DNA from 2 places in the Comamonas sp. C11 genome. Region 2 is predicted to be linked to the other one. Evidence: predicted binding sites of a transcription regulator. Region 2 holds the regulator's gene; the other holds the start of a gene.
The links. The regulator LexA, encoded in region 2, represses DNA repair genes until DNA is damaged. The targets are predictions, from matches to a motif close to ACTGTATNNNNATACAGT.
Positions count from the first base shown of each region.

Region 1 (9,828 bases), 760 kb from region 2:
GACTGTCAAAAACAGTTTTTTATCAATTAATTACCCATAGTTGATTGAAATTTCACATTTCAATCAGGAGACTACCCATGCCCAGCTACAGCACTTTGTCGATCACTACAGACGCCCAAAATCCACGCATTGCACGGCTCCTACTCAATCGCCCAGAGCGCCTAAATGCGATCAACAACCAGACGCCGCGCGAGATTCGCAAGGCCGTGGAGTGGGCTCAGGACAATCCCGACGTCCACGTCATCGTTGTTGAGGGTGCGGGCAAGGGCTTCTGCGGCGGCTATGACTTGGCAGAAACCGCCGAGCAGGAAATTGAGCACCCCTGTCAGCAGGAAAAAGCGCCTTGGGACCCCATGGAAGACTATGCTTTCATGAAGCGCAATACCGAAGACTTCATGAGCTTATGGCGTTGCAGCAAACCCACGATTGCCAAGGTACACGGTGCCGCTGTGGCTGGTGGCAGCGATATTGCACTGTGCTGCGATCTGCTCATCATGGCTAATGACGCCCGCATCGGCTATATGCCCACACGAGTATGGGGATGCCCCACCACAGCAATGTGGACCCAGCGTCTGGGACCGATGCGCGCCAAGCAGATGATGTTCACAGGCGATGTGATCAGCGGTGCGCAAGCTGCTGAATGGGGGCTGGCCACCGAAGCCGTAGATGCATCCGAGTTGGAGGCCTGCACCATGCGGATAGCCAACCGCATTGCCGCCGTTCCGCGCGGACACTTGGCCATGCACAAGCTGGTAGTCAACCAGACCATGCTGACCATGGGTCTGGAACAAGGCCAAATGCTGGCAACAGTGTTTGACGGCATCACACGCCACAACCCCGAAGGCATGTGGTTTCGCCGCTATGCACAGGCTGAAGGCTTCAAGGCTGCCGTACAGTGGCGCGACTCGGGCCGCAACATACCAGAAGGCGACGAGGCACGCCGCGAGATTGAAAGACTGGAGACCCAGGTCACCCGTCTGACGCCCAAGCAATGAACCCAAAAAACGACCAATGCACGACGTGTCGACGCTGGCAGCCAAGGTTTAGGGACAGCTGCGCAAGCAGCTTTAGCGTTCACACAGTGAGCCCAGCAGTTCGACAGCCAGTTGCAGCAGCAAAAAACCGATCAGGCAATCGTCCAGCCAGCCCAGAATAGGAATGGTATCGGGCATGTAGTCTAGGGGACTGATGGGGTAGAGAGCCCGAGCTTGGCGGCCCTGGGCGAGCGCGGGTCGCGCAGCACGCCCTAGGCAAGCAGCAGCTCTTTGCGAAAGCGACTCAGCAAACGGTTCCACATGGCGGTGCCCCCATCAAAGCGACGGAACACCAGCCTTCAGCTTGCGACGCTGTCCAGACAAACAGGAGCGCAGCCATTTTCTCGCGGCACAAAATGTATCCAGGCCCCCGAGCCATTCGGGAAAGACTCAATGCAGTGCTTTGTAGTCAATCGCTGCAAGCTGATTTTCGGAGCAACTCAACCATCCACCGGATTCAGCGGCGTCTGCAGTGTGAGCTGGTAGAAGGCCAGATCCAGCCAGCGGCCGAACTTGAAGCCCACCTGAGGCATCAGGCCCACGGACTCGAAGCCTAACCGCTTGTGCAGTGCAATGCTGCCCGCGTTGGCGGCGTCGATGGCACCGACGAGCACATGCACATCTCCACGATGCCTGGCCTCGGCAATCAGCAGCTCCATCAGTTGCTGCCCCAAACCTCGGCCCCGGTGCTGTGGATGGACATAGACCGAATGCTCGACCGTGTACTTATAGGCGGGGTAGGCGCGAAAACCTCCCCAGCTGCAAAAGCCCAGCAACCGGCCTTGCGCATCTTCAATGCCGATGACGGGGAAGCCGCCTGCACGCTTGGCCTCGAACCAGCTGACCATGTTGTGTGTCGTGCGCGGCTGGTAGTCGTAGAGCGCCGTGGAGTTGACGATGGCATCGTTGAAAATGTCCAAAATAGCAGCGGCGTGGCGTTCGTGCGTACATCGCACGATGTTCAGATCACTCATTTCTTGGCCTCAGGCACCCAAATTAGAGACGGTATTATGGGCAAGGACCAAGCAGTCGTGGCCTGCGCAGCGTTTAACTGCACAGGCCTGGGTGCTATAAGAATTAATCCGGCTTCCTTCCAGCCGGTATTTTCAGGAAACCCTCATGCAAAGCAGCGCACGCAACCAGTTCAAGGGCAGTGTCTCCCATATCAGCCACGGCATCGTCACCGATGAAGTCCAGATCCGTACTGAACACAATGCTGAGCTGGTGGCGACCATCACGCATGGCAGCGCTGTCAGCCTGGGCCTGAAGGCCGGCAGTGCGGTGATCGCCATGGTCAAGGCGCCGTCCGTGATGGTTGTGACAAATTGCGAAGGCGTGCGCTTTTCGGCGCGCAACCAGCTCAACGGCAAGGTCACCCGAATCAGGCCCGGCGCGGTGAATGTCGAAGTGACCATAGAAGCCCAGGGTCTGCAGGTGGTGGCCATGGTCACGCAGGAGAGCACCGAAAACCTGGGCCTTGCCGTAGGCAAGACGGCCACCGCCTTGTTCAAGGCTTCTCAGGTCGTGCTGGCGGTGCTGCCCTGATGAACGAATCCATTGTTCTGCAGCCGATAGGCCGCGTACACAGCCCGTTCAAGCATGCCGTGGGCATGCCCATACAGACCGTTGCTGCCCAGCAGCATGAGGGAAAGATAGAGGTTTTTGCGCCTTTTGCCGCGGGCTTGCGCGATGTGCAGGAGTTTCAATACCTGATCCTGCTCACACACCTGCATGAAGCCGCAGAAAGGCTGGAAGTCGTACCCTTCATGGACACCAGCAGCCATGGCGTGTTTGCTACAAGGGCGCCGGCAAGGCCCAACCGCATCGGTCTGTCCATTGTCGAGCTCCTTGGCATGGACGGATGCTGGCTGCATTTCCGCGGTAACGACATGCTGGATGGCACGCCTGTGCTCGACATCAAACCCTATGTGCCGCAACTGGATGTGCGCGAGACAGAACGCATAGGCTGGTTTGCCAGAGGGCTGGATCAGTTGCCGGACAGACTCTCCGACGAGCGCATGCGTTAAGAGCTATCTGTTTTCCGAGCTGAAACAGCCGATGCGTCCATCTCCAAAGCGCATGCAGCTACTTGATGCATGGCATGGCACTTAGCGCTCTTCGTACCTGCCGGTCACGCGCCCCTGGCTATCCGTCACCACACTGCTCTTGACCTGCCAGACCAGACCATCGAGTCCTGGCACGGTGTACTCGCCGTCGCGCCCCTTGACGGCCTGCTTCCAGGCCTGCATCTGGGCCTGGGTCAGGCTGAGCTTGAGCTCATGGTCGCTATGCCAGTCCAGCATCCCGCCTTCGCTGTCACCGGCAGGTACCAGCTCCAGCGTGGAACCATCGCCTGCCAGAATCAGCGGACGGCCATGGGGCAGGCGAGCCGGCAGCATGGCCTTGAGGTCGCGCACTCCCAGGCTGCCCAGGCGAATCACTGTCTGCGGACTGCGCAGCAGGCGCTTGCGATGACTGAAGCCAAGCACATCGTTGTAGAGCACGCCCGTCTTGGAGCCTTCTCGTGCCGCTCCCGCGTCAATGGCTGCCTGGACATCGGGCAGATCATGCAGGCTGGGCCGCGCCAGATCGGTGATCCACAGCGGCATATAACTCTGCAGGGAATGCAGCGCTCCCTGCACATTCCAGCGGCGTACCTCGCGCAACTCGTCACTGGTCAGCCCCACCAACTGTAGAAACATCAGGTCCCCATAGGGCGTATGTATAGCCGGCAGCTCCGGATCCAGTGCAAAGCCCATTTCGGTCAGCAGCGTGTCGGCATCGGCCTTGATAGGGCCGTTGGCCGTCATCCAGTGGCCTGGGGCCAGCACATTGCCGGTGCGGAATACATATCGAGCAATATTTTGCAAAAAGTTAACAGGCCAACTAGGTGGCTCCTGCTCGCTGGCAGCACGCATCAGCCTGAAGCTCAACTCGAAACCATAGCCACTGGGCTTGCCTGGAGCGATGTCGTAGCTGTCATCCAGATCGCCATACAGGTCACTGAAGCCATAGCTGACATAGTGCCAGTGCGGTGCGCCCTGCTCGCTGCGATAGACACTGACGCCGTCCAGCGGATCTTCTCCTCCAAGACGAAATTTGATCAGCGTCCCGAAATGCGCGGGCTGCTGATCGCCATAAACCGCCTGCAGCGCCCCATCGATTGCATCCCATCCCTGGCTGCCCTCTTGCCCGTTAGCGTGGGTTTGAGAGTCGTAGGTTTCGCGGGAATTCATGGCCTTTTTCTCCTTTGCCCCAAGTATCAAGGCAGGCGAAAGCTGTTCGGGCCGGATTACAAACGGAGATGTGAGCGAGCGTTTCTGACAACCATGCGTTCAAGAACCTCGGTCGTCCCCTTCGACCTGCCACCAGGCAGGCAGCAGTGCTCGCACCTCGGCACGCGCGAAGCGGTCGTCCATCAGCACCAGAACGCCACGATCGTGCTCGCTGCGTATGACCCTGCCAGCCGCCTGCACCACCTTGCGCAGGCCCGGGTAGAGATAGGTGTAGGCATAGCCCTGCCCCACACCCATGGCCTGATCCATGGCACGCTGCATGGCTTCGTTGACGGGATTGAGCTGGGGCAGACCCAGCGTGGCAACAAAAGCACCGATCAGACGGCTGCCGGGCAGATCCACGCCTTCGGAGAATGCCCCGCCCAGAACGGCCAGACCCAGGCCCTGACCGCCATCGACAAAGCGGGCGAGGAATTTCGCACGCCCGGCATCGTCCATGCCGCGCTGCTGCAGCCATAGCGGCAACTGCGGGTGCAGACGTTCCAAAGTGACGGCAACCTGCTGCAGATAGTCAAAACTGCTGACAAAACACAGATAGTTGCCAGGCTGTCGTGCATATTGCTGCGCAATCAGCTCGGCCATGGGGGTCAGCGATGCCTCGCGATCTCGCCAGCGTGTAGAGATATGGCCTGCGATATGCACCTGCAACTGCCGGGCCGCAAACGGCGCCGGAACATCCAGCCAGGCCGTATCCGCAGGCAGACCCAGCAGATCGCGATAGAACTGTGGTGGACTCAGGGTGCCCGAAAACAGCACCGTGGCCTGTGCAGCCTCATGGCGCGCCGACAAATGCGGCGCGGGCACCACATTGCGAATGCACAGCGTGGATGCCGGCATACGCACTCTGCTCGCACGCTGCAGCGGCGTGGCCAGTTGAATATCAAACAGAGCATGAGGCCCGAACTGATCGGCCAGCGCCTGAAAGTGCAGCAGTTCCCAGTAAAAATCCAGCAAGGCATGGTCGGCAAGCGCAGTTTGCCCTCCTGTGGCCGCATGACCGGCTATCTCCTGCTCAGCCAGCTGATCCGCTATTGCACCTGCGGCTCGCTGCATGGCGCCCAGCAGCGCGCCAGGAATGCTCTCGTAGCTTTGGTAACTGGCCTGATCCTGGGCCTTGTTCAACGCCTGCCACTGGCGCTGCAGTGCATCGAGTGCCTTTTTGACAGCACCCGTCGCGCCTTGGCGGGCCTGCGCCAGATCAAACTGGGTCAGCGGTGCCGTGTACATGCTGCGCGCGCGCTCCAGCAGATTGTGCGCCTCATCCACCAGCACGCCCACGCGCCAGTCCTGCTGCAAGGCCAGCGCATAAAGCATGGCGGCACTGTCGTAGTAATAGTGGTAGTCGGCCACCACCACATCGGCCCAGCGCGCCAACTCCTGCGACAGGTAATAGGGACAGATGCCATGTTCCAAGGCCAGAGTCCGCAACGCCGGCGCATCCCAGAGCGGCAGTTGCAGCGCCTGTTGCCTGGCCGCAGGCAGTCGATCAAAGAATCCGTGCGCCAACGGACAGGACTCTCCATGGCAGGCCTTGTCGGGATGCTCACAGGTCTTTTCGCGCGCCTTCATGTCCAGGACGCGCAATGGAGCGACCGATGCCGATGCCGATGCCGGCAAGGCTTGCTGCAGCTGGCCTAGCGCATGCAGCGCCAGTCCATGGCCGGTGCCCTTGGCAGTGAGAAAGAACAGCTTGTCCAGACCGGCTGCATCAGCCTCCGAGGCACTCTTGGCCGTGACTGCAGCCATGCTCTTGAGCATGGGAAAAATCGTGGCCAGGGTCTTGCCGATGCCGGTCGGGGCCTGAGCCATCAAACAGCGACCGCCTGCGCTGGCATGAGCCGTGCGATAGACGGCCACGGCCAGCTCCCGCTGCCCGGCTCTGAAGGCCGGCATGGGAAACCGCAGCTGCGCCATGGCCGCATCGCGCGCCCTCCGGTGGGCGGCCTCGCTGCGTGCCCAGTCGAGATAACGGGCACATTGCAACTTGAAAAAGGCTTGCAGTTCGGTGGCAGAACACTCTTCCAGCAGCACGGTCTCCTCTGCGCTGCCGATCTGGAAATAAACCAGCGCCAGCTTGATCCGCTCAAGGCCGCGCTCCTGACACAGCAAATGACCATAGACCCTGGCCTGGGCCCAATGCAAGGCCCGGTGATGAGGGCGCACGCCGTCGAGCCGGCCCCGGTAGGTCTTGATCTCTTCGAGTTGCTGCTTGGCGGCATCAAAGCCATCGGCCCGGCCGCGAACCTGAAGCTCTTCGAACCGGCCGCTGAGCGCCAACTCCGCCTCGTAGCCACCCGCTTTCTCACGCCGTTTTTGCACCACGGCATGGCCTTCAATGCCCTCTAGCGCACTGAGGGCGGGCGTGAAGCGCAGATCCAGATCGCCGCTGCGCGCCGTGAACTCGCACAGCGTGCGTACTGCCACGCTAAGCGCAGGCTTCATGGCGCGCTACCTTCGTCACGCCACTGTACATGGCAGACGCGCACGGGAATGCCCTGCTCCGTGCAATAGGCCAGCCAGCGAATCTGGTTGTCCTGCAGCTTGTCTCCCGGCGCTTTGACTTCCACCATCTCGTAGCGTGAATCGGCATCGGACCGCCGGGGCCAGAAGCGCACCAGATCGGGAAAGCCGGTGCGGTTGGCTTTCACGTCCAGCAGCAGCCGTGTGAACAGAATCCGCAGATGGGCGGCAGGCATGCAATCGAGCGCCAGCTCCAGCAGCTCTTGCGTCAACGTGCCCCAGAACACGAACGGCGACTGAACGCCTTGCTTGTCGGCAAAACGCTGGCGAATCGTGGCCCGATAGCGACCGTCCTCCAGCTCGGCCAGACAGGCGCCAAACAGGGGCTGGCGACGCGGCACAAAATCCGGTGCGCCCAGATCGGCCGGCCCACTCTGGAAAGGATGAAAAAACGCCCCCGGCAGCGGCGCAAAGATGGCGGGCCAGCACAGCAGACCGAATAAAGAGTTGACCAACGCGTTCTCCACATAGAACACGGGCGCATCGGCGCTATGCCAATAGGCTTGCAGCGCGTACTCCACCGCCATGGACTGGGCGGGTCGGTCCAGCTGCACATCGCTGCGCAGGGCCGCCACGGCCGGGGCCAGAGCAGGCTGGCGCCCCGCAGCCACCAGTCCCAGGCTGCGGCTCAGACGCGGCAGCATGCGCGCCACGCGCTGACGCTCCTCCTCGCTTTCAGGCGCGGCTTGCGCCTGGCTGGCAAGAGCCAGCGCCTGATCAAAGCACTGCATGCGCTCCAGCACGCGAATATGACGGTGGCGTGCACCCGCATAGCGGCTGGCCCCATAGGCCTGAGCTGCCAGCGACCAATCCTGCAGCCTCTCGCAAACCTGGCCAAGCTTCAGCAAAACCTTGGCCCTGCGCATGTCCAGCCACGGGTTCTCGCTCTTATTCTCAATAAGAGCAGGCAGCAATTGTGCGGGCTCCACGCCTTCATCGAGAGCCTGACGCCGGGCCGATATTTCCAGATAGAAGTCCAGATCTTCGCGGCGCTGAAACGCACGCGAGCCAGCATCCATCGCCACCGGCTCGTAGCGGAAAATACCGAGGTCGGCCAGCACGAACTCCGACCAGTCCTGGTAGAGATTGCCGAAGAACATCAGCCGCAGACGCGCTCCCAGCTCGCCCACCATGACGCGCCAGACAGGTTCCACGGCCTTGGGATGCCAGACGGCATAAGGCCGGGACTCGGGTTGTCTCTCGGCCAGCAGTTGCAGCATCTCGGCCTTGGGCATGGAAGAGCACAGCTCAAAGCCGGTCAAGATCTGCAGCAGCTCGGGTTTGGTGTGCAGGCCAAATAGTTCGACCACCTCCATGGGCTCGGTGGCACTGAGCCAGCCACGCTCCAGCAAGGGCGCAGCGGCATCGACCGTCACCGGAATCTCCTCATAAGCCAGCTTGCCAGCGCGAAACCAGGGCCCGCGCCGCATCAGCATGCGTACCAGCAGCGCCCTGGAGTTCTGCGGCAAGCGCGCAAAGCCGGCGATGAAATCGGCTTCCTGCTCGCTAAGCAGATCGCCATAGCGCTGCGCCAACCAGTCCAGCGCCTGCTGGAAGTTGTGCAGATAGTAGAAGCGGTGCGGCGGAAGAATGGCGGCTTGGGATTCGGTCACGATGACGCGTTACAAAATGCTCGGCGAGAAGATGGGTGGATGCCTACGATGAGACCTGTATTTTCATACAGCTCGAAAATCCCTGCAGATTCACCCACCCATTGATCGCTGCTCAGCGGACGAAACGCTTGCAGCTTGAATGCCCGATGACAGTGGCACACAATCAAAGCTTCATTCAACAAGGAGCAGGCAATGCTGGACTGGAACGAATACCGCAAGGAATTGGCAGGCAGGCTGGGAGAGTTTTCCGAGTTGAGTCCAGGCACCATGGAGGGCTACAAGACCCTGTCCGGCGCGGGCAAGAAGACCGATCATCTCGATGCCAAGACACGCGAGCTGATTGCCATTGCCGTGGGGGTGACCACGCGCTGCGACGGCTGCATCGCCGTGCATACCAAGGCTGCCAAGGCAGCCGGTGCCAGTCGGGAAGAAATTGCCGAAGCCCTGGGTGTGGCGGTGGCCTTGAATGCGGGCGCCGCCATGGTCTACTCGGCGCGTGCCCTGGACGCCTTGGACGAATAAGACCCTAAAGATATGGCAGCCAGCGCCTGTCTGGCTAGCCATACCTGGCCGTCAAAGCACAACCTGCGTGCCCAGCTCCACCACCTGGTTGGCTGGCAACTTGTAGTAAGTCGCCGCGCTGGCCGACTGCCGGGACATCCAGCCAAACAGAGCGCAGCGCCAGGCGGAAAGACCGCCGGGCCCATCCACAACCTGCACCCTGGCCACAAAAAAACTGGTCGTCATGGGGTCGAGGTTCGGTATTTCGCCATCGACGTCCGGCGCAATCCGCTGGAGCGCCGCCGGAATATCAGGCTGCTCGCGAAAGCCGAAGTGCATGTCCAGTGCCCAGACCCCATTGCACATTGGCTTCAGTTGCAGGCGCTCGCCATCATGCACATAGGGTGTGTTCTCGTTGATCACATGGAGAAACACCGTCTGCTCGTGCATGACCTTGAAATGCTTGAGGTTGTGAAACAGCGCATTCGGCACCAGCTTGGGATCGGAAGTCAGATAGACCGCCGTGCCGGATACCACCGGCACGCCGCTCATGGGCGAGCTCATCAGATCGCTCATGGGAATATCAAGGCGACGGCGATGTTCGGCCACCAGCTGGGTGCCGTCGCGCCATGTCGTCAGCGCGACGAAGATGATGGCGCCCAGCGTCAACGGCAGCCAGCCGCCCTGCTCCAGCTTGGTCAGGTTGGAGGCAAAAAAGCCTATCTCCAGCACCGCAAAACAGGCCAGCGCTGCCAATGTGACAACTCTTGCGCGGCTGCGCCCCAAATAGACCACAAAGCCCACCAGCATGGTGGTGATCAGCATGGTGCCCGACACGGCAATGCCATAGGCCGCCGCCAATGC
Region 1 covers NZ_CP101743.1:2,712,211-2,722,038, reverse strand. Annotated here, with positions in the region: gene NOX35_RS12440 (crotonase/enoyl-CoA hydratase family protein) at 78-995, shown strand; gene NOX35_RS12435 (hypothetical protein) at 1,068-1,172, opposite strand; gene NOX35_RS12430 (GNAT family N-acetyltransferase) at 1,475-2,008, opposite strand; gene NOX35_RS12425 (molybdopterin-binding protein) at 2,154-2,579, shown strand; gene tsaA (tRNA (N6-threonylcarbamoyladenosine(37)-N6)-methyltransferase TrmO) at 2,579-3,061, shown strand; gene NOX35_RS12415 (suppressor of fused domain protein) at 3,143-4,270, opposite strand; gene NOX35_RS12410 (ATP-dependent DNA helicase) at 4,370-6,772, opposite strand; gene NOX35_RS12405 (VRR-NUC domain-containing protein) at 6,769-8,442, opposite strand; gene NOX35_RS12400 (carboxymuconolactone decarboxylase family protein) at 8,656-8,985, shown strand; gene NOX35_RS12395 (potassium transporter Kup) at 9,037-9,828, opposite strand, start outside.
Region 1: a site for LexA is predicted at 8,518-8,535, ahead of NOX35_RS12405 (VRR-NUC domain-containing protein). Genes of this name have one in related genera too.

Region 2 (9,828 bases):
TTGAAGAAATCACCGAGCGCGCTCTGGCCGCTCTGGCTTCCTGATCGCCCAGATCACTCGCGCGTGGAGCCTTGCCGCCTTTTCGCGGCCAGGCATCTCTGGGCAAAAAAGGCCGGTGTCCTCACCGGCCTTTTTTGTTCTTGAAGCTCGTGCTCCCGCCCTTCCGGCCGACATCAGTCCGGTGCGAAAAAGCTGCACCGAGGATGGCATTGGAGCCATCAATATTCATAGCTGCCTGCGCCTACACTCATTGGATTTCAGACCCAAACAGCATAAATACTCTGTATCAATGAAGGCCAGCAGCTCTCATAATAAGAGCATCAACCCAATGCGTGAGGCCAGCCCATCAACTCCAGCATCAGGCTGATTCTGACCTTGGTCGCCGGCAGGCTGCTCACAAGGCTATCTCGCGCTCCCTCGGCCTGCACCACCTGCCCCTCCTCGCACCGGGTCGTGATGCGCAAAGCCATGCCCTGCGCCTGCGCCCAGTCCAGGGCTGGCCCCAGCGCCTCATGGATAGTGCCATTGCCCGTGCCGACCACCACCACGGCACGCACGCCTGCCGAATTCCAGGCCTGCATCACCGCCAGCGCCACGGCGCTGCTGCAGCCCGCATGGCTATGAAGCAGCTCCACCAGGGGCCAGTGATCTGCGGGCGGTAAAGCGATTGCAATGGAGCTGGCCGCAACGACCCGGGGCAGGCCGCCCGTTGCCCAGCGCAGCCGCCCCTCCTCCACCCAGCCCTGCGGGCCGGCGCCACTGCCATCAAAGGCATCCACACGGTAGGGATGCACCTTGCGCACCTGGCGTGCACTGAACACCCGACCCGCCACCACGGCAAGCACACCGCGGCCAGCAGCCTGCGTGTCGGCCGCACAGGCCACGGCATCGCGCAGATTGCCAGGGCCGTCGGCCGAAATCGCTGTCGCCGGGCGCATGGCGCAGGTCAGCACCACGGGCTTTGCCGGGTGCAGAACACATTGCAGAAACCAGGCGGTTTCCTCCAGGGTGTCGGTGCCGTGGGTGATGACAATACCGCTCACATCATCACGCGCGAGCAGCTCGGCACATCGCAGCGCGAGTGCATGCCAGGTCGCGTGATCCATATCCTTGCTGTCCAGCTGCGCCAGCTGCTCCGCCTGCAGCGACGCCGCAGCAACGCCTTCCAGGTCCGGCACGGCCTGCAGCAGCTGAGCCACGCCCAGCTGGGCCGCACGGTAGCCCACACTGGTGCCAGCCTGCTCGGCAACTCCGGCAATCGTGCCACCGGTGCCCAGGATGACGATATTTTTGTCACGTTCCACTTGCAGTCCTCTTCAAACTGATTAAAAATACAGGTACTGGATGAACACACAGTATTCATCATCGATCGATCAAGGAATGCCCATGGACCACCCCAAGCTCACTCCCCGCCAGCAGCAGATTCTGGACCTCATCCAGTCCACCATCGCTCGCACGGGTGCGCCCCCTACCCGGGCCGAGATTGCCAGCACCTTTGGCTTTAAGTCGGCCAATGCTGCAGAAGAGCATTTGCAGGCACTGGCACGCAAGGGCGTCATAGATCTGGTCAGCGGCACATCGCGCGGCATCCGCCTGCGCGCCGATACCGTGCGCACCATCAATGCGGCACGCGGCGCCAGCTTTGCGCTGCCGCTCACGGCCCTGGCCCCGCTGGTGCTTCCCCTGGTCGGCCGCGTCGCTGCCGGCTCGCCTATTCTGGCCCAGGAACATATCGATCAGAGCTATTCGGTCGAGCCCAGCCTGTTTGCCGCCAAGCCCGATTACCTGCTCAAGGTCCGCGGCATGTCCATGCGTGACGCGGGCATCATGGACGGCGACCTGCTCGCGGTACAGGCTACGCATGAAGCGCGCAACGGCCAGATTGTGGTGGCCCGCCTCGGTGACGACGTGACCGTCAAGCGCTTCAAGCGCACGCCTCAGGGCATCGAGCTGCTACCCGAGAACCCAGACTACAAGATCATTCACGTCGATCCTGAAGAGCCGTTCGCCATCGAAGGCCTGGCCGTAGGCCTTATCCGCAACAGCATGTTCATGTAACGGGCAGACGGCGTCCCTCCGTCTATGCAGCGGAGGCACCGAGCCTCCTTCCCTCTCAAGCCCAGGTGGTAGGCGCGAAGCCGTTGAGCTTCGCCCTGGGCGGAGCTTTGCCGAAAGAACGCAAACCTGCCCTTATCCATGCCGCGAGGTCATCAAAAGGAGTTGCCAAATGGGATTCGCCACATCACTGCAGGCTTTGACACGCCTGACCATGAAAAGCCTGCCTGCCACGCTGTCGCCCAATCCGAACTTCAGCTCCGATGACGCAAGCGAAGCCGCTGCAGAGCCCGTATCCTTCACTGCCAATCGTCCAATGGCGAAGCAGATCGGCATCCCTGTCATGCGCGCCAACCGCGGCCGCAGTCGCCTCGGCAGCAATACACTTCGCCCGCAGGCCTTTGCTGCGACCCCAGAGCTTCAATCGCCAATAATCGACCAGTCGACACAAGCTGCTTCTCCACGACTTCTCAAAATCGTGCAGCGAGAACCGCGCAGGCAACCCGAATGTCTGCTGATCTGCGGACGCATGGCCGATGTCTGCGCCGCGCTGGAGCGTATGGCACTCCATGAGCAAACGGCCCCGCAAGTCTGAAAGCACAATGAGGTTTGCCTGCCTGCACTTATGCAGCCCCGAACCCGACCCGAAATAGGCCTGCAGGCAATGCAACAGGGCTTCCATATGCATCCAACAAGAAGCCATCGCAACGCTCTTGGCCCATCGGCCGGCAGATATGGCGCCAGACAACGCTGCCAACAGTGCATAGGCGAAAAACTCGATGTCGCCAAAACAGGCCCTCAGTATTGGCGCCGAACGATCTGGATCGCCATGTAAATTATTTGCTGATGCTCTGCCTGCCCCTGCCCGCCGGAGCGCATTTTGCACAAGCCTCGCAGCCTTCTAAACTCCTTGTCAGGCACGAATATCCGTCAGAACAGATACCCGGATCAGGGTATTGCGGCACCTCTTCGACAGTGGAAACATTCATATACACATGTCAACGAGGGCGTCTTATGAGTGCCTACCGCAAGCTCTTGCAGCACATACAGGCCAAAGACGCCAATGGAGACCTGCGCCTGATTCTGGTCTATCAGAGTTTTGATGAGATCGACATGCCGCATGGCGTCTCCATACGCCCGTCTGCCATTTACTTTGAAACTGCCGATCACCAGGAGGTCAACTGGCTCAATCCACAGCAGTTCGAGATAGAGGCCACTGGCGAAATCCTCAATCGCGTTCCTCCTTCGCCCGAGGAATGAGACGATTCGACGAGACCGCCCCTCGTTACAGAGTCTTACATCCTGTCTGCAACTCTGCTGCATTCAAAAAATTAGGCATTGCGCGGCTCCAGGTATTGGAATAAATTGATTTCCAGGCACATCTTCCGGCATCAGGAGGTTGAACATGTTCAAGCACCTGCTCATTCCCACCGATGGCACCAAACTGTCAGAGGCTGCCGTGCGTGCTGGCGTTCTGCTTGCGCGTGAACAAGGCGCCAAGGTGACCGGCCTGTATGTCATGCCCGATTACCGCGCCATCATCTACGGCGCAGACGCACTGCTGACTTACAACAGCGCAGAGTTCGAGCGCAGTGCCAACAGCGATGCAGATGCGGCTTTGCAGTTCGTTGACCAGATTGCCAGACCTGAAGGCGTACCCTGCAACTTTGTGCGAGTCACCCACGCCTCTGTTTACCAAGCCATTGTTCAGCAGGCGCAGGAATTGCAATGCGACCTGATTTGCATGGCTTCACACGGTCGCAAAGGTATCGGCGGAATTTTGCTGGGCAGCGAAACCCAGCGCGTTCTGACCCACAGCCATGTCCCGGTGCTGGTACACCGGCCTGCCTCAACCGGCAAACATTAAGGAGCCAGAAATATCGAATGGCAGTCCTGCCTGTCGCACGCTCGCCTCGATACAAGGCGGGCACAAGCGACTTGCAAGTCATGGCTGCAAAATGCAGGCCCGCAAGTCAGAAGTTGCTGGCCGCACCCGATGGGGCAACCTGTCAACCGTTCAAACGCGTCAGCAACAGTGCAAGAGCGATAAACGGCGATTGAGGCCAAAGTAACGCCTCTGCCAACTATTCAAATGCATTGACTGTGTGAGCTGCAGAACCGGATCGAGAGGACCCCGAAACTTGCCCGCCTTGCGCGGGCATTTTTTTGGCTGCTAGGCACATCGCTCCGATACTTCTCCCAATCGCTCACGATGCCCAGGCAAGGTGAACAGAATCTGGAGATTCTGCGAGTCCATTTGCTGCACCACGATGGAGCCGTCTTCGTGCAGATAGATCCGCACAGTGTGTTCATCATCCAGATCCCAGTGCGCAACGCTCGTATTCACCCCCCGCCAGCCATGCTCCTCGCACAGCCGACGCCGGCGCAAGGCCTTCAAAAATTCCTGCGAAGCACCAAGCTCTGCATTGGTTTGCACCCAGCTGTCGATCACCAGCTCATAAGCCATCTGCTGCGTATGGCAAGGCTTGGCCAGCTTCATATGCCTGATCCAGGCATCTAGACGGGAGGCAAAAGTGTATTGCAGGTGGTGGGACATGGGCTTTTTTTGAATTCAGTAGTGCATCGGGCCAGATCGCCGCTTGCACATCAAAATCAGAATTTTCCTACGCCCAATTTACCGAAAAGTGCAGCAGAAACAAAATCTACATCACCAAAAGGTTCAGGGTTTAACACTGCTTGATGACTGACCTGAGAGACAACTGGCAACGCGAGACTGGCCAGAGCCACGGTGAACCCTGAGCCTGCACGATGACATATCTCAGGATTGGATAAGCTGGCTCCTGGACGCTTGCCAACTGCTCAGCCACCGCATTGCCAAGTATTTCGGGAGTACCTACCGGTGACTTGCTTGTTGGAATTCAGGCAAGGCGTTTCAGCCCTGCTTTCGATGACTCAGGCCTAGAGCATCGCCATCCGGAAATTCAATGCGCCTCTCTAAAAATTGTCATCATCAGGCAATTTTTACCCTCAAGCCCATACCGGCTCAGGATAGATTTCATTAAAAAAATCTATCTTTTCACTCAGTTACTTAGCACGGCCACTTCATCAAGAAAAGATGACAGCGGCACCGGCAAAGCACCTCCTCGGCGCTTCAAAGAAGCTCACACATCAGATCTGGTCTATCCATTGGCGCGATCTGTAAGTGCCTACATACTTCCTTACATCCTCTTGATACAACATCAGTCAAATGCAATGAAATGTCAGCTCGCAGGTCCTGCGGCAAGTCGTTGAGCAACAGGGAGTTTCGTCATGAGAAAAGTTAATCCTGCCGCCAAGAACGCGAACCGCGCTTTTGTCCGTCTGCACACGTATGTGACCAAGCAATTCGACTGGGATCTCTTCACCAAGGACTACCGGGTAGTCCTGCACACAGACGAGGATGGAGGCGTCACGCTCTACATCGTCAAGGTCTTCGACAAGGATGGACAGCCTGCCGCACTGGGACCAAAGATCCCTAACCAGATTACGTTCTCTTACCGCCAAGCTCCCATCATGTCGGTATGGACAGAGTTCTTCAACGACGGCAAATTCAGTTGGCGCAATGTCTCCTGCCGCTAGGGCGCGGCGGTGGTGGATGGAGGCCCGGCTGTCGGCATAGACACCCGTCGCTGCGCCAGGAGCGCCATCCTGCCCAACACATTCAGGAGAGTTGCATGACCCGCTTCCAACCGATGCTTGCAACTGCTGCCCTGCTCAGTCTCATGACGCTACATCTCAGCAGCAGCTCCATGGCACAGGCCGCCTTTACAACCCCGGGCGGATACACCAACTCCTACAGCGGCCAGATCACGGGCAACGGTATCGTGCAATACGGGCTCGAAACTCGGCCCTTCCAGCGCATGACCGTCACGCTCAACACCAACAACCCATCCAGCCAGATGAACGTCTTCAAGGACGGCTCTGCCCAGCCTCTATGCCAAGGCTCGGCCAACAACAACATCTGCACCTTCCGCATCGAGCGTGGTGCCAGCTACCGTGTGCTGATCTTCCTCACGCGTGAAGCAGCCCTGCGCGGCGAAAGCGCACGCTTCACGCTCACCACCGAAGAAAGCACCTGACGGCCTGACGGCCGTCAAGAGCACCTCAGTCCGTAGCTTGTAAACTGGTTTCAACAGATTCAAAGTGAAAGCCCGTGACACGATATGGAAAACTTTCCCAAAGACATCTACACCGAGCCCACGCCCGATGTGAATACCCTGGCCAACCTCGGTCCCCTCACCGGCATGGCCGGCATCTGGACCGGCAAGCGCGGCCTGGACATCAACCCCAAGGCTGACGGCCCCGAGAAGCAGGCCTTTATCGAGCATATGGAATGCCAGCCCATCGATGCGCAAACCAACGGGCCGCAGCTCTTCTATGGCCTGCGCTACCACACGCGCATCGTCAAGCCCGACGACGTGGAAACCTTTCACGACCAGGTCGGTTACTGGCTGTGGGAGCCTGCCACCGGCAACATCATCCAGACCCTGACCATCCCGCGCGGGCAGACCGCCATGGCCACGGGCAAGACCACGGCCGACGCTACCAGCTTCACCCTCAGGGCCGAGCGCGGCTCCACCGTCAACGGCATCTCCAGCAACCCCTTTCTGGAGCACGCATTCAGAACCGACGCCTATACCATCACCGTCACCAAGCACTCGGACGGCACATGGTCGTATGAGCAAGAAACCACGCTGACCATCCCCGGCCGCAGCGAGCCCTTTGCCCATACCGACCGCAACACCTTGCACAAGATTGGCGAGCCCACTCCCAACCCCACGGCAAGGGCTGCAGTTGAAATCTGATTAGCGCCATCCAAGGACTCCATGCCCCGGCCGAATTCGCTGGCTCCACAGGTTGCACGCTCCTTGACTACCGCATGGCCCGCAATGGCCTTACGCTGCTGGTCATGGCCCTTATGTGCAAGTAGGCGCTTGCCTTCAAACTGGCCTGTATGGATGCCCTCAATCTGGTCGCGAAGGCTGCGGCGCACTGCGTTCAAGACCTTGATACAGGGCAATGCCCACAGATGAGCGCATAGCAGCCATTTGCCGAACCTGAATTGCGGTCGCCCACCCTGCGCCATGTACAGCCGATCGTGACCGAGCTCAGGCAGGCCTCCTTCGACAGCCTGCCGACCGGCAACAGCCGCAGGGAATGCTGCGCATGACCTTCGGTTAGTCTGCTTTTGATAGCTTCTAACGCTTTATGGATAAGGGCTTTAGGCGGCTTTTATCTGCTACTTCATGAATTTGATTTCCATCAAGAAACCGTCTGAATACTCATTTCAAGGTGTTGCATTAGCAGCCCTGGAGTGTGAGTATGAGTTCAGTGATCGATCGAATTGATTTGGCAACAAGACGCGCACCTATGCGCAAGGAGGCTGGATATGTTCAAGCACATTTTGATTCCTACGGACGGCTCTAAGCTCTCTGAGGCCGCGCTGCGCGCGGGCATACAACTGGCCAAGGAACAAGGCGCACAGGTGACGGCGCTGTATGTGATGCCGGATTACGCAGCCATGATTTACGGAGCCGAGGCGCTGATCGCCTACAACTCTGCAGAGTTCGACAAGAGCGCCCAGAAGGAAGCAGATCAGGTGTTGCAAGCTGCCCTGGACATTGCCAAGACCGAGGGCGTGGCCTGCCAGACGGTGCGGGTAACGAATATCTCCATCAATCAGGCCATCATCAAGCAGGCGCAGGAGGGTAACTGCGATCTGATCTGCATGGCATCACACGGCCGCAAGGGCATTGCCGGCATTTTGCTGGGCAGCGAGACCCAGCGCGTACTGGTCAACAGCAGCATTCCGGTTCTGGTGCATCGCCCGGTTCAAGCCTGATTGACTGCAGCGCAGCCACTTCCCGGCCGCTCTCATAATACAAACAGCGCCCCATCGCCCTCGTGCGGCGGGGCGCTTTTTCATGGCCGATCGTCGTGTAGCATCGGTGCATCAAATTGTGAGCCTTTGGTTCCATTTGTCACGCCGGCAGCGGCGTCTCTTGTTCATTTTGAAAAAAGGGAAAAGCAGATGAGTCACGCAATCGCAACCGATGCCGGCCTGACGTGGCAGACCGGCCCGATTCGCCCCAGAGCCTGCACCTGCGGCAGCGTGGTGTGCCAGTTGCTGCATGAGCGGGTGATGAGCGATATGTCGCGCCGCATGTTTGTCGGTGGTGTGGCAGCGACGATGGCTCCGTTTGTGGGCCTGCATGCGGCCGAGCCCGGTGCCGGCGGCACGCCCCAGCAGGCCGACCGCCCCGTGTTGCTGACCAATCTGCGCCTGTTTGACGGTACGGGCAAGTCGGTGCGCCAAGGCGTGCAGGTGCTGATCCAGGGCAAGCTGATTGCCGCCCTGCCCTCTGCCGGCGAGAAGGTAGAAGGTGCGCAAGTGATCGACTGCCAGGGCAAGCTGGTGATGCCGGGCATGATCGATACGCACTGGCACACCATGCTGGCGGCCGTGCCGCAAATGACGGCCATGACGGCAGATCTGGGCTATCTGTACATCTCCGCCGCACAAGAGGCGCAGCGCACGCTGATGCGCGGCTTCACTGCGGTTCGCGACGCGGGCGGCCCCGCCTTTGCGCTCAAGCGCGCGATCGACGAGGGCATGATCCCGGGCCCGCGCATCTATCCGAGCGGGGCGATGATTTCTCAGACCTCGGGCCATGGCGACTTCCGCCTTCGCAGCGATATTCCACGTGCAGCGAACGAGCCGCTGAGCATGGTGGAGCAAACCGGCGTGTCCATGATTGCGGACGGCGAGGCCGAGGTGCTGCGCCGCGTGCGCGAGCAGTTGATGCTGGGGGCATCGCAAATCAAGATGCTGGCAGGCGGCGGCGTGGCATCGCTGTACGACCCGCTGGACAGCACCCAGTTCACCGAGAAGGAGCTGCGCGCCGGCGTGGAAGCCGCCGCAGACTGGAACACCTATGTGATGTCGCATGTTTACACGCCCAAAGGCATCAAGCGGGCCATCAAGGCGGGCGTGAAGAGCATCGAACACGGCCAGTTGGCCGACGAGGAAAGCGTGCGCATGATGCGCGACGAGGGCGTGTGGTGGAGCCTGCAGCCGTTTCTGCAGGACGAGGACGCCAACCCCTACACCGATGCGGTGCGCCGCGAGAGCCAGTCGCGCGTGGCCCAGGGCACGGTGCGCGCCTATGAGATGGCGCAGAAGTACGGCATCAAGACGGGCTGGGGCACGGACATTCTGTTCAGCCCCAGGGGCACTGTCACACAAGGCAAGCAACTGGCCAAGCTGACGCGCTTTTACGACCCGATGACGCTGCTGAAGCAGGCCACAGGCACCAACGGCGAACTGCTGGCCCTGTCGGGCGAGCGCAACCCCTACCCCCAGCCTCTGGGCCGCATCGCCCCTGGCGCATTTGCCGATCTTCTGGTGGCCGATGGCGACCCGACGGTGAATCTGGACTTCCTGAGCCACCCGGAACAGAACCTGCGCCTGATCATGAAGGACGGCAAGGTACACAAGAACACGCTGTAAGGAAGACAAATGACCCAGCACATCAACACCACTCCGGGCATGGCAGCGGCGGCGCTGGCCGTGGGACTGCTGGCAGGCACGCAGGCCTGGGCGCAGGACAAGGCGGCGGCCGATGCATGGCGCTATCAGCTCACGCCCTATGTATGGATGACGGGGCTGGACGGCAGCGTCCGCCCGTTCAGAGGCGCGCCCACGGTCGACGTGAACAAGTCGTTTTCGGACATTCTGGAGAATCTGGACGCAGCAGCCTTTGTGAACGGCAC
Region 2 covers NZ_CP101743.1:3,473,375-3,483,202, forward strand. Annotated here, with positions in the region: gene adk (adenylate kinase) at 1-44, shown strand, start outside; gene NOX35_RS15915 (asparaginase) at 321-1,304, opposite strand; gene lexA (transcriptional repressor LexA) at 1,387-2,058, shown strand; gene NOX35_RS15925 (hypothetical protein) at 2,228-2,650, shown strand; gene NOX35_RS15930 (hypothetical protein) at 3,070-3,315, shown strand; gene NOX35_RS15935 (universal stress protein) at 3,461-3,922, shown strand; gene NOX35_RS15940 (hypothetical protein) at 4,229-4,612, opposite strand; gene NOX35_RS15945 (hypothetical protein) at 5,326-5,634, shown strand; gene NOX35_RS15950 (DNA breaking-rejoining protein) at 5,730-6,134, shown strand; gene NOX35_RS15955 (FABP family protein) at 6,219-6,860, shown strand; gene NOX35_RS15960 (universal stress protein) at 7,445-7,897, shown strand; gene NOX35_RS15965 (amidohydrolase family protein) at 8,087-9,565, shown strand; gene NOX35_RS15970 (hypothetical protein) at 9,575-9,828, shown strand, end outside.